4 regions of the Kitasatospora azatica KCTC 9699 genome follow, and region 1 is predicted to be linked to each of the others. Evidence: riboswitches for the same ligand, from Rfam matches in the RefSeq annotation. Region 1 holds a riboswitch; each other region holds the start of a gene.

Region 1 (3,196 bases):
GTGCTGCTCTCGATCGGGATGGCCACCGACGGCGCCCGGCTGCTGGTGGAGAACCGGCTGATGCAGCGCAGCTACCGCAACCTGGCCGGGCTGAACGCGCTCGGGCTGCCGATGCCGGCCGAACTGTCCGGGGACTTCCCGGCCTTCGAGGCGGCCGTGCAGGCCGAGGCGCTGCGGCTGCTCGGCGAGTGGACGGTTCCCGGACTGCCGGAGCTGCTGCTGACGGAGTACCAGGACCTCGCGCCGGAGCCGGGCGCGGCGGAGGTCGACCGGTACATCGTCCAGCGCGGGCTGGTGGAGCTGCCGGACATCGCCGACTGGCCGACCGACGAAGCCGCCGCCGAGGCGGGCGACGAAGCCGCCGGACAGGCCAACGAGGCCGCCGGAGCGGCGGGGGACGCTACGGAGTGACGCCCTGCGCCTGCAGCCAGGCCACCGGGTCGACCGGGGCCGCGCCGCCGGGGCGGACCTCCAGGTGCAGGCGCGGGCTGGTGCCGCTGCCGGTGGCGCCGACCTTGCCGAGCGCCGTGCCGGGGGCCACCTGGCCGGCGGTGACGGTGATCGAGGCGAGGTTGCAGTACCAGAGCTCGGTGCCGTCGGGCAGGGTCTGGATCACCCGGTAGCCGTAGCTGCCGGACCAGCCGGCCGAGCTCACGGTGCCGCCGGTGACGGCGACCACGGGGGTGCCGGCGGGGGCGGCGAAGTCCAGTCCGGTGTTCAACTGCGCCCAGGGGGAGCCTGGCGCGGTGAGGGTGTACTTGGCGACGGGGAGCCGGGCCTGCGCACCCTGCGGTGGGGCGGCCTCGACCGGGGGAGCCGGCTCGGTCGGGGCCTGCGGTGCCTGCGCCTCGGGGGCCTGGACCTGCGGGGCCTGCGCGGCGCGCTTGGCGGCGGCCTCCTGCGCGGCCTCCAGGCGGGCGGCCTCCTCGGCGGCGGTGCGTGGGTCGGCCTGCTGCTGGATCCGGGCGGCCAGCGCCAGACCCGGGTCCGCGGCGCTCGCCGCGGGGCTCTCGTCGGGTGCGATCACGGCGGTCGCCGGGGCGCTCGCCGGGGTGGCGGCCGCGGCAGCGGTGGCGGTCAGGCCGGTGGTGGCGCCGAGTGCGGCGGCCATCGCGGTGACGCCGAGTACCGGGGAACCGGAGCGCGACTGGCGGGGCAGCCGGTGGCGGGGAGTCTCCTCCGGCGCACCGGCGTGATCGAGCAGAGCCGGAGTATGCGTCAACGCCACGGGGGCGCGCTCCTTTCCTTCCCTCGCGCCTACCGGGTTAGCTGACGGGTTCGGAGAGGAAGGTCTCCTACGGACCGGCCCCTGATGGGAGACAGTCCGATTCACCCCAAGGAACGGTGGTTCCCCGGCTCCCTTGCCCGCATTTTTGACAGGTTCAGGATTAGGCGACGGCGCACGGTGCCGTTCGGGTACGGCGTTGCCGACCGCGCTGCGTTATCAAACGTTAATCCCAGGAGCCCCTGATTCCAAGCCATACCAGGGGGATTGGCACACCCTTACTTTGGGTGCCGAACTGAGTACGCGTACTCATGTGACGGGCACCGGAGTTGGCGATCCTTCAAGCATGACTTCCTCGGTTCAGCCGCGGACCACGTCCGCCTACTACGTCCAGGCGATCCTCTCCTTCGCCCTCGCCGCCGGTGGCCTTTCCATCGGCATCGCCTATCTGCCGGTCAGCGCCTGGATGCGGGCTTTCCTCGCGCTCGGCCTGCTCTACACCGTCACCTCCGCCTTCACCCTCGCCAAGGTGATCCGTGACCGGCAGGAGGTCGGCGAGATCGTCACCCGGGTCGACCAGGCCCGACTGGAGAAGCTGCTGGCCGAGCACGACCCGTTCCGGGTCGAGAGCTGACCCGGCGGTCCGGAGGCGGTGCCCAGGAGGGGTTGACGGCTATGGCTATTAGCCATAGCTTTGTGGGTGTCGGTAGCAGCCGGCACCCACCTCGTCAGGCCAGGAGGCCCGTCGTGAACGCCACCACCGCACCGCAGACCCGGTACCTGCAGCTCGCCGGCGGCACCCTCGCCTACGACGACACCGAAGGCGAAGGCACCCCCGTGGTGCTGCTGCCCGGGATGCTCGACTCCCGCGCCGTCTACCGGCACCTGCGCCCACTGCTCACCGCCGCCGGACACCGCGTGATCACCATGGACCTGCGCGGCTTCGGCGAGTCCTCGATCGCCTGGGACGACTACGGCCCGGCCGGCGCCGCCGCCGACGCCCTGGCCCTGCTGGACGAGCTGGGCATCGAGCGCGCCGTGCTGGTCGGCAGCTCCTACACCGGCGCCAGCGTGGTCAAGGCCGCCACCACCGCGCCGCAGAAGGTCGCCGGGATCGTGCTGGTCGACGCCTTCGTCGAGAACCTGCCGCAGAACGCGCTGATGCGCGGCCTGGTCCAGCTGACGGGCTCGGCGGTGCTCGCCTTCCCGAAGGTCTGGGGCTGGTACCTGAACAAGATGGCCTACCCCGGCGGCGTCACCCCCGAGATCGCCGCCTACAACGCCCGCCTGGAGGCCGCGCTGCGCACCCCCGGCCGCAAGCAGGCCACCCGGGGCTACGTCCGCGGCAACTCCTCGCCGATCGGCTGGACCGAGGGCGTCGAGTGCCCGGCGCTGGTGCTGATGGGCACCAAGGACCCCGACTTCCCGAAGCCGGAGGTGGTGGCCGACCGCCAGGTCAAGGCGCTGAACGGCCGCAAGGTGATGATCGACGGCGCCGGCCACTACCCGATGGCCCAGTTCCCGCAGGCCGTCGCCGACGCCCTGCTCCCCTTCCTCACCGAGGTGTCCTGATGCCCCGCGCCGGACTGACCCCCGATGCCGTGGTCGACCACGCCCTCGCGCTGATCGACGAGCAGGGCCCCGAGACCCTCACGCTGGCCGCCGTGGCCGCGCGGGCCGGGGTGGCGGCCCCCTCGCTCTACAAGCACGTACCCGGGGGCCTGGCCGGACTGCGCCGGCTGATCGCGGCCCGGGTGACCGGCGACCTGGCCGCCCGGCTGCGCGCGGCGATCGCCGGACTGCACGGCCAACCGGCCGTGGAGGCACTGCTGCGGGCCTACCACGGCTACGCCACCGAGTACCCGCGCCGCTACGCCGCCCTGCCGCAGGCCCCCTCGGCCGGCGACGAGCAGCTGATCGGCGCGGGCACCGCCCTGGTCGGGGCGATCTTCTCGGTGCTGGAGGGCTACG
Region 2 (3,196 bases), 3.5 Mb from region 1:
TCTTCGACGGCCAGGACCTGGACGTGCCGGTGATCATGGCGCCGCCGCGCGGGGTGCGGGTGCGGTTCAGCCGCACCGGGCAGACCGCCGACGAGCTGATCCGCCAGCTGGTCCGGGCCGAGCCGCAGGGCCGCCCGGTGGTCGTGGTGTCGGCCGACCGGGAGGTCGCCGACGGCGTGCGCAAAGTCGGCGCACGCCCGGTGGCGTCGACCCTGCTGTTGAACCGGTTGTCGCGTCCCTGAAGTACCGTTCGGGTACTGACCGGGGTTCACCCGGTGAAGAGTCGGTGAAAGGCGCTGCGCCAAAGGTAGTTCGCACCGGCGGGGGAGTGGCGCGAAGATGTGATGTTCACTAGGGTCTGGCGTCAAACCTATTTTTCCGGTCACTTCACCCGATCGGGTGAGCCCGGTAGAAGAAGGAGCTGTCCCTTGGCGTCCCACCGCCGTCCCAAGCAGCCGAGCCGCGCGCGGGTGTCCGTGCTCACCGCCGCTGCGGCGACCGCGGTCGCCCTCTCCGCACAGACCGGAGCCTGGGCCGACCCCAAGCCGTCGAAGGAAGACGTCAAGGCGCAGATCGACGACCTGAACGGCCAGCAGGAAGCCGCCACCGAGAAGTACAACGGTGAGAAGGAGCGCGGCGACCAGCTGCGCCAGCAGGCCTCCCAGCTGCAGGACCAGGTGGCCCGCACCCAGCAGCAGGTGACCGAGCTGCAGTCCGGCCTGGCGGCCGTGGCGGGCGACCAGTACCGCAACGGGGGAATCGACTCCTCGGTGCAGATGATGCTCAACTCCAACCCCCAGCAGTACCTGGACCAGGCCGCCAGCATGCAGGTGGCGACCTCGACCCAGACCGACGCGCTGAAGTCGCTCCAGTCCGAGCAGCGCAAGCTGGACCAGGAGAAGAAGGAAGCCGCCGACACGCTGGCCGAGCTGGACCGCTCGACCCAGGCGCTGAACGCGGCCAAGGCGGACGTGCAGGCCAAGCTGGCAGCGGCGCAGAAGCTGCTCTCCTCGCTCAGCGCCGCCGACCAGGCCGCACTGCGGGCGGCCGACCGTGCCTCGCGCAGCGACGTCCGGGCCCCGCTGAACCTGCCGCCGGCCTCCGGCTACGCCGGCGCCGCGGTGCAGGCCGCGCTCAGCAAGCTGGGCCACGCCTACCAGTGGGGCGCCAGCGGTGCCACCTACTTCGACTGCTCGGGCCTGACCCAGTGGGCCTACGGGCAGGCCGGCGTCTCGCTGCCGCGCACCACCTACGAGCAGGTCTCGGTCGGCACCCGGGTGCCGAGCCTGGCCCAGGCCGAGCCGGGCGACCTGATCTTCTACGGCGGCGACCTGCACCACGTGTCGATGTACATCGGCAACGGCCAGGCCGTGCACGCACCGCACACCGGTGACGTGATCCGGATCGCGGACGCCGCCTCGATCGGGTCCATCAACACGATCCGCCGGCCCTGATCCGGCGGACCTGACGTTCTCTCACGCCTCGATGTGAGCCCGGACACCTGTTCGTACACTTCATGATCACCTTCCGGTGACCCGCGTATCACTCACAGTCAAAGTTGGACGATTCTTCCGACAAAGATTTGAACAGATCACGGATCTGTTACTAGGGTCGTCAACCGGACCACCGCGATGGCGTTCACCCGACCCGGGTGGCAGCGGGGGTTACCGCCGAGTCTGGAAAGCGGCACGGGCAGTTGACTGCCCGACGGGGAGCCCCTGCGGGGGAGCTGCGGACCGGAGCCGGGGAACCACACGTTCCTCCGGGGTGAATCGGCGCCAGGTCGACCTGACGGTCGGTGAGGCGTCGTAGGGCAGTCTTCCAGCCCGAACCCGTCAGCTCACCCGGTAGGCGGTCGAAGGAAGAAGGATTCGTGGCGTCCCATCGTCGTCCCAAGCCCGTCGGCCGAACACGCGCGTCGATCCTGACCGCCGCTGCCGCGACCGCCGTCGCCCTCTCGTCGCAGACCGGTGCGCACGCCGATCCGACTCCCACCCTCGACCAGGTCAAGACGCAGGTCGACGACCTGAACGGCCAGGCCGAGGCTGCCAACCAGAGCTACGAGGGTGCGCAGGTCAAGCAGCAGGCGCTGCAGAAGCAGGTCAGCGACATCCAGGACCAGGTCGCCCGCCAGCAGGACCAGGTGACCAACCTGCAGTCCGGACTGGCCGGGGTGGCCGCCGACCAGTACGCGAACAACGGCATCTCGCCGACCGTGCAGCTGATGCTCAACACCAGCCCCGACCGGTTCCTGAACCAGGCCGGCTCGCTGAACGAGCTGAACAGCACCCAGGCCGAGACCCTGAAGCAGCTTCAGCAGCAGCAGCGCAAGCTGGACCAGGACAAGGCCGAGGCGCAGGCCAAGCTCACCGAGCTGGACGCCTCCACCCAGCAGCTGAAGGCCACCAAGGACGAGGCCCAGGCCAAGCTGAAGAAGGCCCAGGACCTGCTCAACACGCTGACCGAGCAGCAGAAGCAGGCGATCGCCGCCGCCGAGGCGAAGGCCGCCGCCGATGCCAAGGCCGCCGCCGACAAGGCCGCTGCGGACGCCAAGGCCGCCGCCAGCCAGAGCGCCGCCGCCTCGCGCGACACCACCCGCACCGACCTGGGCACGCCGAGCGCGCCGGCCGGCACCCCCAGCGTGCCGAGCACCGGTGGCTCGCACGCGCAGGCCGCGATAGCCGCCGCCGTCAGCAAGCTCGGCTCGCCGTACGTCTACGGTGCCGCCGGCCCATCCACCTTCGACTGCTCGGGCCTGACCCAGTGGGCCTACGCGCAGGCCGGGGTCTCGCTCCCGCGCACCTCGCAGGAGCAGGCCGGGGCGGGGACCAACATCGGCACCAACATCGCCGACGCCCAGCCCGGCGACCTGATCGTCTTCTTCGGCGACATGCACCACATCGGCCTGTACGTCGGTGGCGGGCAGGTCATCCACGCCCCGCACACCGGCGCGGTGGTCCGCTACGAGTCCGCCACGGTGATGCCGATCTCGGCGATCGTGCGCCCCTGACGAGACGTCAGCAGACAGCCCGGCTTCCCTTGGGAAGTCGGGCTGTTCTCGTATAAATGTCCGATTGGTGATCAAATATTCGTATCGGTAGGGGTTTGGACTCGTCCGTCCTGACTCGCTAACGTCTGCGCTCGGACCTCAGTTGGACGATTGGAGTCGTCAAGCCCATGGCGATGCCGCAGCGCC
Region 3 (3,196 bases), on a different contig from region 1:
GCAGGAAGCAGAGCACCCCGGCCACCCAGGCGATCAGCAGGCCGAGCCAGGGCACCGCACGCCGGTCGGTGGCCTGCATCGACTCGGGTGCGTAGCCGTTGCGGCTCAGCCCGTAGGTGATCCGCGAGCTGGAGGTGACGTAGATCAGGCCGGTGCCCGCAGGCGAGATGATCGCGTCGATGTAGAGCACCGAGGCCAGCCAGCCCAGGCCGATCAGCGTGGCGAGGCCGGCGAAGGGGCCGCTGATTCCGGTGTACGTCAGCTGGTCCCAGCCGCCGGAGAAGGTGTTGGCCGGCAGTGCGCCGATGAACACCACCTGCAGCAGGATGTAGATCAGGCTGCCGATCAGCACCGAGCCGAGCACCGCACGCGGGATGTCCCGGCGCGGGTGGGTGCTCTCCCCGGCCCACTGGATGGCCTGCTCGAAGCCGAGCAGCGCGAAGATCACCCCGCTGGTGCTGATCGCCGCGAGCACGCCGCGGGCGCCGAACGGCGCGAAGCCCTGGCTGCTGAAGTTGGACCCGTGGAACTCCTTGATGCCGAAGACCAGGATGGTCAGCACCGGGACCGCGATCTTCCACCAGGTGGCCGCGTTGTTGGTGCGCGCCAGCCACCTGACTCCGAAGAAGTTGATCGCCACGAAGACCGCCAGCAGCGCGGCCGCGACGACGAAGCCGGAGGCGGTCAGCGTCTGGTCCTTGGCGTGGAGCAGCCCGTCGGCCCAGGTCCAGTGCTGGGCATAGCCGATCATCGCCTGCACCTCGATGGGCGCGATGGTGGCGGCCTGCAGCCAGGTGAACCAGCCGAAGGACATCCCCGCGAAGCCGCCGAAGGCGTAGTGCGGGTAGCGGGCGGTGCCGCCGGCCACCGGGAAGAGGCCGCCCAGCTCGGCGTGCACCAGGGCGAGCAGCACGATGGCGACCGTGCCGATGCCCCAGGAGAGCAGGGCCGCCGGGCCGGCCGCCTTGGCGGCCTTCTCGGCGCCGAAGAGCCAGCCGGAGCCGATGATCGCGCCGACCGAGGCGAACAGCAGACCGACCAGGCCGACCTCCCGCCGCAGCGCGTGCTTCGGGGAGCTGCGTTGGGTCCCGGCAGCGGGTGACGCCATGGCTGCGGCCTCTCTCATGAACGAACAGGGCTTGTCCGACGCTGCCTCAGCTCACGCGGCCCGCGCACGCCGCGCGCCGGTGGCGGTCACCCGTGATCAGCCGTCCGGCGCAATAGTCCGACTCCCCGTCGACTCCCCGTCGGCTCCCCGTCGGCTCCCCGCCGACTCCCGGCCGACTCCCGACCGTGTCCCAATCAGTCCGTAGTCGTAGGACCAGCGAGGCTTCTGTGATTCTGGCGTGACGTGTGCGATGCGGGGTTGTTATCGAGGTGATGATCCGTCTAGTCTCCCTGCAACCCGCCACAGCGGGCACCCGAACGCGGTACGCCGAGTCCTGCCCACCGCGCTTTCCGGGACCACGACGACACCTCTGGGCAGGGGCGGGGGACCCAGGTTCAGTGCCGTCTCCCACGGCTTGGGGTGAAGCCGCCCGCCGGATCCGATCCGCGCGGGTGGCCGGGCCAACCTCCCGGTCCGAACCCGACAGCTCACCTCGCAGGCGTGCGGAGAGGGACGTTCCATGGTGTTTTCCGGTTCCGGCCGCCACCGCCGCCCGACCCAGACCGACCGCGCCGTGGCCGCCGCCACCGTGGCGGGCGCGGGCCTGGCCCTGCCGCTGCTGACCGCGACCGGCGCCCACGCCACGCCGAGCACCACCTGGGACGCGGTCGCCCAGTGCGAGACCGCGGGCAACTGGGTCGCCAACACCGGCAACGGCTTCTACGGCGGGCTGCACCTGACCGCGCGGGACTGGGTCGCCTACGGCGGCGACGAGTACGCCGCCGATCCCTCGCACGCCACCAGGGACCAGCAGATAGCCATCGCGGAGAAGCTGCTCGCCGACCGCGGGCCGAGCGCCTGGCCGGGCTGCGAGTCGGTGTCCGGACTGGCCCAGGCGACCACCACGCCGACACCGGCGCCAAGCGCGCCGACGTCGACCACGCCCGGCAAGCCGGATAAGTCCGACAAGCCCGACAAGCCGACGTCCGGGCCGTCGACGCCGACCGCCCCCACCGACGCGCCGCCGGCCACCCCGCCGACGCCCACCGCCCCGACCGCCGGCACGCCGAGCGCACCGGCGACCACGGCCACTCCGGCGCCCGCGTCCTCCGCTCCCGGCACGCCCGCCACCAGCACTCCCCGGCGGACCAGCCCCCCGCGCCAGCCCCCACCACGCCCAGCGCTACGCCGACCACTCCGGCGCAGCCGCAGCCCGGCACACCGGCGCCCGGTTCCGTGCCCGCTCAGCCCCAGCCCGCCCCGATGCCCGCGCCCGCACCGCAGCCCGGCTCGCAGCCCGCCCCCGTCGGCGGCCCCTACACCGTGCAGAGCGGCGACACCCTCTACGGCATCGCCACCAGCCACCACCTCGACGGCTGGACCCAGCTCTACCAGGACAACCTCGGCGTGGTCGGCGGCAACCCCGACCTGATCTTCCCCGGCCAGCAGCTCCAGCTCCCCTGAGCCGGGGCGCCCCGGCGTCCGTCGGAATCGGCCCGTCAGAATAGGGCCATGTCCCGACGAACCACCCGCCCCGCCAAGAAGCCCGCCGCCACCCGCACGAGCGACTGCCCGTGCGGCCTGCCGGCGAGCTACGACGACTGCTGCGGCCGACTGCACCGCGGTCTCGCCCAGGCGAGCACCGCCGAGCAGCTGATGCGCTCGCGCTACTCGGCCTTCGTCGTCCAGGACGTCGGCTACCTGCTGAGCAGCTGGCACCCGGACACCCGGCCGAGCGCGCTGGATCTCGCGCCGGAGCTGCGCTGGGAGCGCCTGGAGATCCTCGGGGGCACGGACGGCGGCCCGTTCCACACCTCGGGCACCGTCGAGTTCCGCGCCTACTACCGTGAGGGCCGCAGCTCGGGGACGATGCGCGAGAACAGCCGTTTCGTCCGCCACGAGGGTGCCTGGGTGTACCTGGACGGCGAGGTCGAGGCGGACTGAGCCCCGCACCGCCCCGAGGAGTCCGATGACCGACGTCCACCCGCCCGCCGTCCTGCCGGCCGAACTCCAGCCCGCCGCCCCACCGACCGAACTCCCGTTGGCCGAGCTTTCGTTGGCCGAGCTGCCGTTGGCCGAGCTGCCGTT
Region 4 (3,196 bases), 1.2 Mb from region 1:
GCGAGCACGCCCCGGTGCACCGCACCACGCTGCCCAGCGGGGTGGAGGCCTGGCTGGTGACCCGGTACGCGGACGCCCGGCAGGCGCTGGCCGACGCCCGGCTCTCCAAGAACCCCACGCACCACAACGCGCATGCGCACCGCACCGGCCGGGTGGGCATCCCGGGCGAGCGCCAGGCGAACCTGATGACGCACCTGCTGAACATCGACCCGCCGGACCACACCCGGTTGCGCCGGCTGGTCTCCAAGGCCTTCACCCCGCGCCGGGTGGCCGAGTTCGAGCCGCAGGTGCAGCGGCTGACCGACCGGCTGGTGGACTCCTTCGCGGGGCGCGGTTCGGCGGACCTGATCCACGAGTTCGCCTTCCCGCTGCCGATCTACGCGATCTGCGACCTGCTCGGGGTGCCGCCCGAGGATCAGGACGACTTCCGCGACTGGGCCGGGATGATGATCCGACATGGCGGCGGCCCGCGCGGCGGGGTGGCGCGCGCGGTGAAGAAGATGCGGGCGTACCTGCTGGAGCTGATCCACCGCAAGCGCGGCGAGTTGGGCGAGGACCTGATCTCCGGGCTGATCCGGGCCAGCGACCACGGCGAGCACCTGACCGAGAACGAGGCCGCCGCGATGGCCTTCATCCTGCTCTTCGCCGGGTTCGAGACGACGGTCAACCTGATCGGCAACGGCATGTACACCCTGCTGAACCACCCGGAGCAGCGGGCCCGGCTGCAGGAGTCGGTGCAGCGTGGCGAGACCGCGCTGCTGGCCACGGCGGTGGAGGAACTGCTGCGCTACGACGGTCCGGTGGAACTGGCCACCTGGCGGTTCGCGACCGAGCCGCTGACCGTGGGCGGGGTGCGGATCCCGGTCGGCGACCCGGTGTTGGTGGTGCTGGCGGCGGCCGACCGCGACCCGGCCCGGTTCGCCGGGGAGAACACCCTGGACCTGGCCCGCCGGGACAACCCGCACCTGGGCTTCGGGCACGGCATCCACTACTGCATCGGGGCGCCGTTGGCCCGTTTGGAGGGCCAGCGGGCGCTGGCCGCCCTGCTGACCCGGCTGCCCGACCTCCAGCTCGCTGCCGAGCCGGAGGAGTTGCGTTGGCGCGGCGGTCTGATCATGCGTGGGCTGCGGGAATTGCCGGTCTCCTTTACGCCGGAAGTCGGCTCGGTCGATCTCTGACGGCGTGTCGCCAACCCTTGCCCGCAGGCGATCTGAATGCTCATCAATCAGGACAAACCTGATCCGTTAGTAGGCGATCCACAGTGGACCGTAATTCTCATGTGATGTAGGCGATATGAGCTTGTGATTGGTCTTCCTATCTGCCTACTCTCCCTGAAGTTCGCGGATGCGAACCCCGAGCGCGGTAACGCCGAATCCTGCCCACCGCGTCGCGGGACATCGACTCAACCCCGGGCAGGGGCGGGGGACCCAGGATTTTCTGCCGTCTCCCACGGCTAGGGGTGAAGCCGACCGCCGGAGCGATCCGGGCGGCCGGCCGGGCCATCCTCACCGGTCCGAACCCGACAGCTCACCTCGCAGGCGTGCGGAGAGGGACATCAATGCTGTTCTCAGGAACTGGCCGTCACCGTCGTCGCACCAATACCGAGAAGGCCATCGCCATCGCCGGCGTGGCCGGAGTCGGGCTCGCGATGCCGCTGCTCACCGCGACCGGCGCGCACGCCGCCTCGGTCTCCGTCTGGGACAAGGTCGCCAACTGCGAGAGCACCAACAACTGGTCGATCAACACCGGCAACGGCTTCTACGGCGGCCTGCAGTTCACCTCCTCCACCTGGGCCGCGTACGGCGGCACCCAGTACGCGGCGCAGGCCAACCAGGCGAGCAAGTCGCAGCAGATCGCGGTGGCCGAGCGGGTGCTGGTGGACCAGGGCCCGGGTGCCTGGCCGGTCTGTTCGGTCAAGGCGGGCCTGACCCGCGGCGGCGCCCCGGCGGTGGTGGACACCGCGGCCCCGGCCGGCGGCGCGCCGGAATCCCAGGCCACGCCCAAGGCCCAGCCCAAGCCGACGCAGCCCAAGGCCCAGCCCGCGCCGGCCCAGCCCACGCAGCCCCAGCCGCAGTCGCCGGCGACGCCGTCGACCGGCGCGCAGGACTACACCGTCAAGTCCGGCGACACGCTCTCCAATATCTCCCAGGCGCAGCGGATCCTCGGCGGCTGGCAGGCGCTCTACCAGGCCAACCGGTCGACGGTGGGCGGGGATCCGAACCTGATCCTCCCTGGCCAGGTCCTGCACCTGAGCTGACGCGCAGCTGACCCGCCGGCAGCACGCGCGGGGCAGCACCGGGGTGGTGCCAGGTGGCCCCGCGCGTGCATTCAGGTGAACTACCGGCAGGTAGCAGAGCCACACCGTGAGACGGTGCCGAGGCCCGGGTGGCTGGACCGGCCGGTGCGGTTAGGCTCTGGTCGTAACGCCTCCGTCATCCCTGTCCGCAGGACCGCTTCCGCAAGGAGATGCATAGTGCCGTCCATTGATGTCGTCGTAGCCCGTGAGATCCTCGATTCGCGCGGCAACCCCACGGTCGAGGTCGAGGTCGGCCTCGACGACGGCAGCACCGGCCGTGCCGCTGTCCCGTCCGGCGCATCCACCGGTGCCTTCGAGGCTCTGGAGCTGCGTGACGGCGACAAGAGCCGCTACTTCGGCAAGGGCGTGGAGAAGGCCGTCCTCGCCGTCATCGAGCAGATCGGCCCGGAGCTGGTCGGCTACGACGCCACCGAGCAGCGCTTGATCGACCAGGCGATGCTGGACCTGGACGCCACCCCGGACAAGTCCTCGCTCGGCGCCAACGCCATCCTGGGTGTCTCGCTGGCCGTCGCGCACGCCGCCTCCGAGGCCTCCGACCTGCCGCTCTTCCGCTACCTCGGCGGTCCGAACGCGCACGTGCTGCCGGTCCCGATGATGAACATCCTCAACGGCGGTTCGCACGCGGACTCCAACGTCGACATCCAGGAGTTCATGATCGCCCCGATCGGCGCGGAGTCCTTCTCCGAGGCCGTCCGCTGGGGCGTCGAGGTCTACCACACGCTCAAGGGCGTGCTGAAGGAGCGGGGCCTGTCCACCGGCCTGGGCGACGAGGGCGGCTTCGCGCCGAACCTGGACTCCAACCGCGAGGCGCTGGACCTCATCACCGAGGCCATCAAGAAGGCCGGCTACGTGCCCGGCAAGGACGTCGCGCTGGCCCTG

What was found. A riboswitch is a leader RNA that binds a small molecule or an ion and turns the genes downstream of it on or off. The one in region 1 is predicted to bind cyclic di-AMP.
Region 2: another riboswitch for cyclic di-AMP. It lies ahead of BR98_RS31360 (C40 family peptidase); the one in region 1 lies ahead of BR98_RS16180 (M23 family metallopeptidase).
Region 3: another riboswitch for cyclic di-AMP. It lies ahead of BR98_RS40085 (transglycosylase family protein); the one in region 1 lies ahead of BR98_RS16180 (M23 family metallopeptidase).
Region 4: another riboswitch for cyclic di-AMP. It lies ahead of BR98_RS42360 (transglycosylase family protein); the one in region 1 lies ahead of BR98_RS16180 (M23 family metallopeptidase).

Annotation. Positions count from the first base shown of each region.
Region 1 is NZ_JQMO01000003.1:1,134,294-1,137,489, forward strand. Features, by position in the region: gene BR98_RS16175 (hypothetical protein) at 1-411, shown strand, start outside; gene BR98_RS16180 (M23 family metallopeptidase) at 401-1,228, opposite strand; cyclic di-AMP (ydaO/yuaA leader) riboswitch at 1,240-1,405, opposite strand; gene BR98_RS16185 (YiaA/YiaB family inner membrane protein) at 1,572-1,859, shown strand; gene BR98_RS16190 (alpha/beta fold hydrolase) at 1,973-2,797, shown strand; gene BR98_RS16195 (TetR-like C-terminal domain-containing protein) at 2,797-3,196, shown strand, end outside.
Region 2 is NZ_JQMO01000003.1:4,651,362-4,654,557, forward strand. Features, by position in the region: gene BR98_RS31350 (NYN domain-containing protein) at 1-242, shown strand, start outside; gene BR98_RS31355 (C40 family peptidase) at 429-1,454, shown strand; cyclic di-AMP (ydaO/yuaA leader) riboswitch at 1,718-1,869, shown strand; gene BR98_RS31360 (C40 family peptidase) at 1,874-3,010, shown strand; gene BR98_RS31365 (C40 family peptidase) at 3,178-3,196, shown strand, end outside.
Region 3 is NZ_JQMO01000002.1:1,064,306-1,067,501, forward strand. Features, by position in the region: gene BR98_RS04995 (APC family permease) at 1-1,108, opposite strand, end outside; cyclic di-AMP (ydaO/yuaA leader) riboswitch at 1,458-1,626, shown strand; partial or broken gene BR98_RS40085 (transglycosylase family protein) at 1,629-1,919, shown strand; gene BR98_RS40090 (hypothetical protein) at 1,868-2,239, opposite strand; gene BR98_RS40095 (LysM peptidoglycan-binding domain-containing protein) at 2,372-2,572, shown strand; gene BR98_RS05010 (YchJ family protein) at 2,621-3,052, shown strand; gene BR98_RS05015 (NUDIX domain-containing protein) at 3,078-3,196, shown strand, end outside.
Region 4 is NZ_JQMO01000003.1:2,296,302-2,299,497, forward strand. Features, by position in the region: gene BR98_RS20905 (cytochrome P450 family protein) at 1-1,178, shown strand, start outside; cyclic di-AMP (ydaO/yuaA leader) riboswitch at 1,390-1,555, shown strand; gene BR98_RS42360 (transglycosylase family protein) at 1,559-2,257, shown strand; gene eno (phosphopyruvate hydratase) at 2,474-3,196, shown strand, end outside.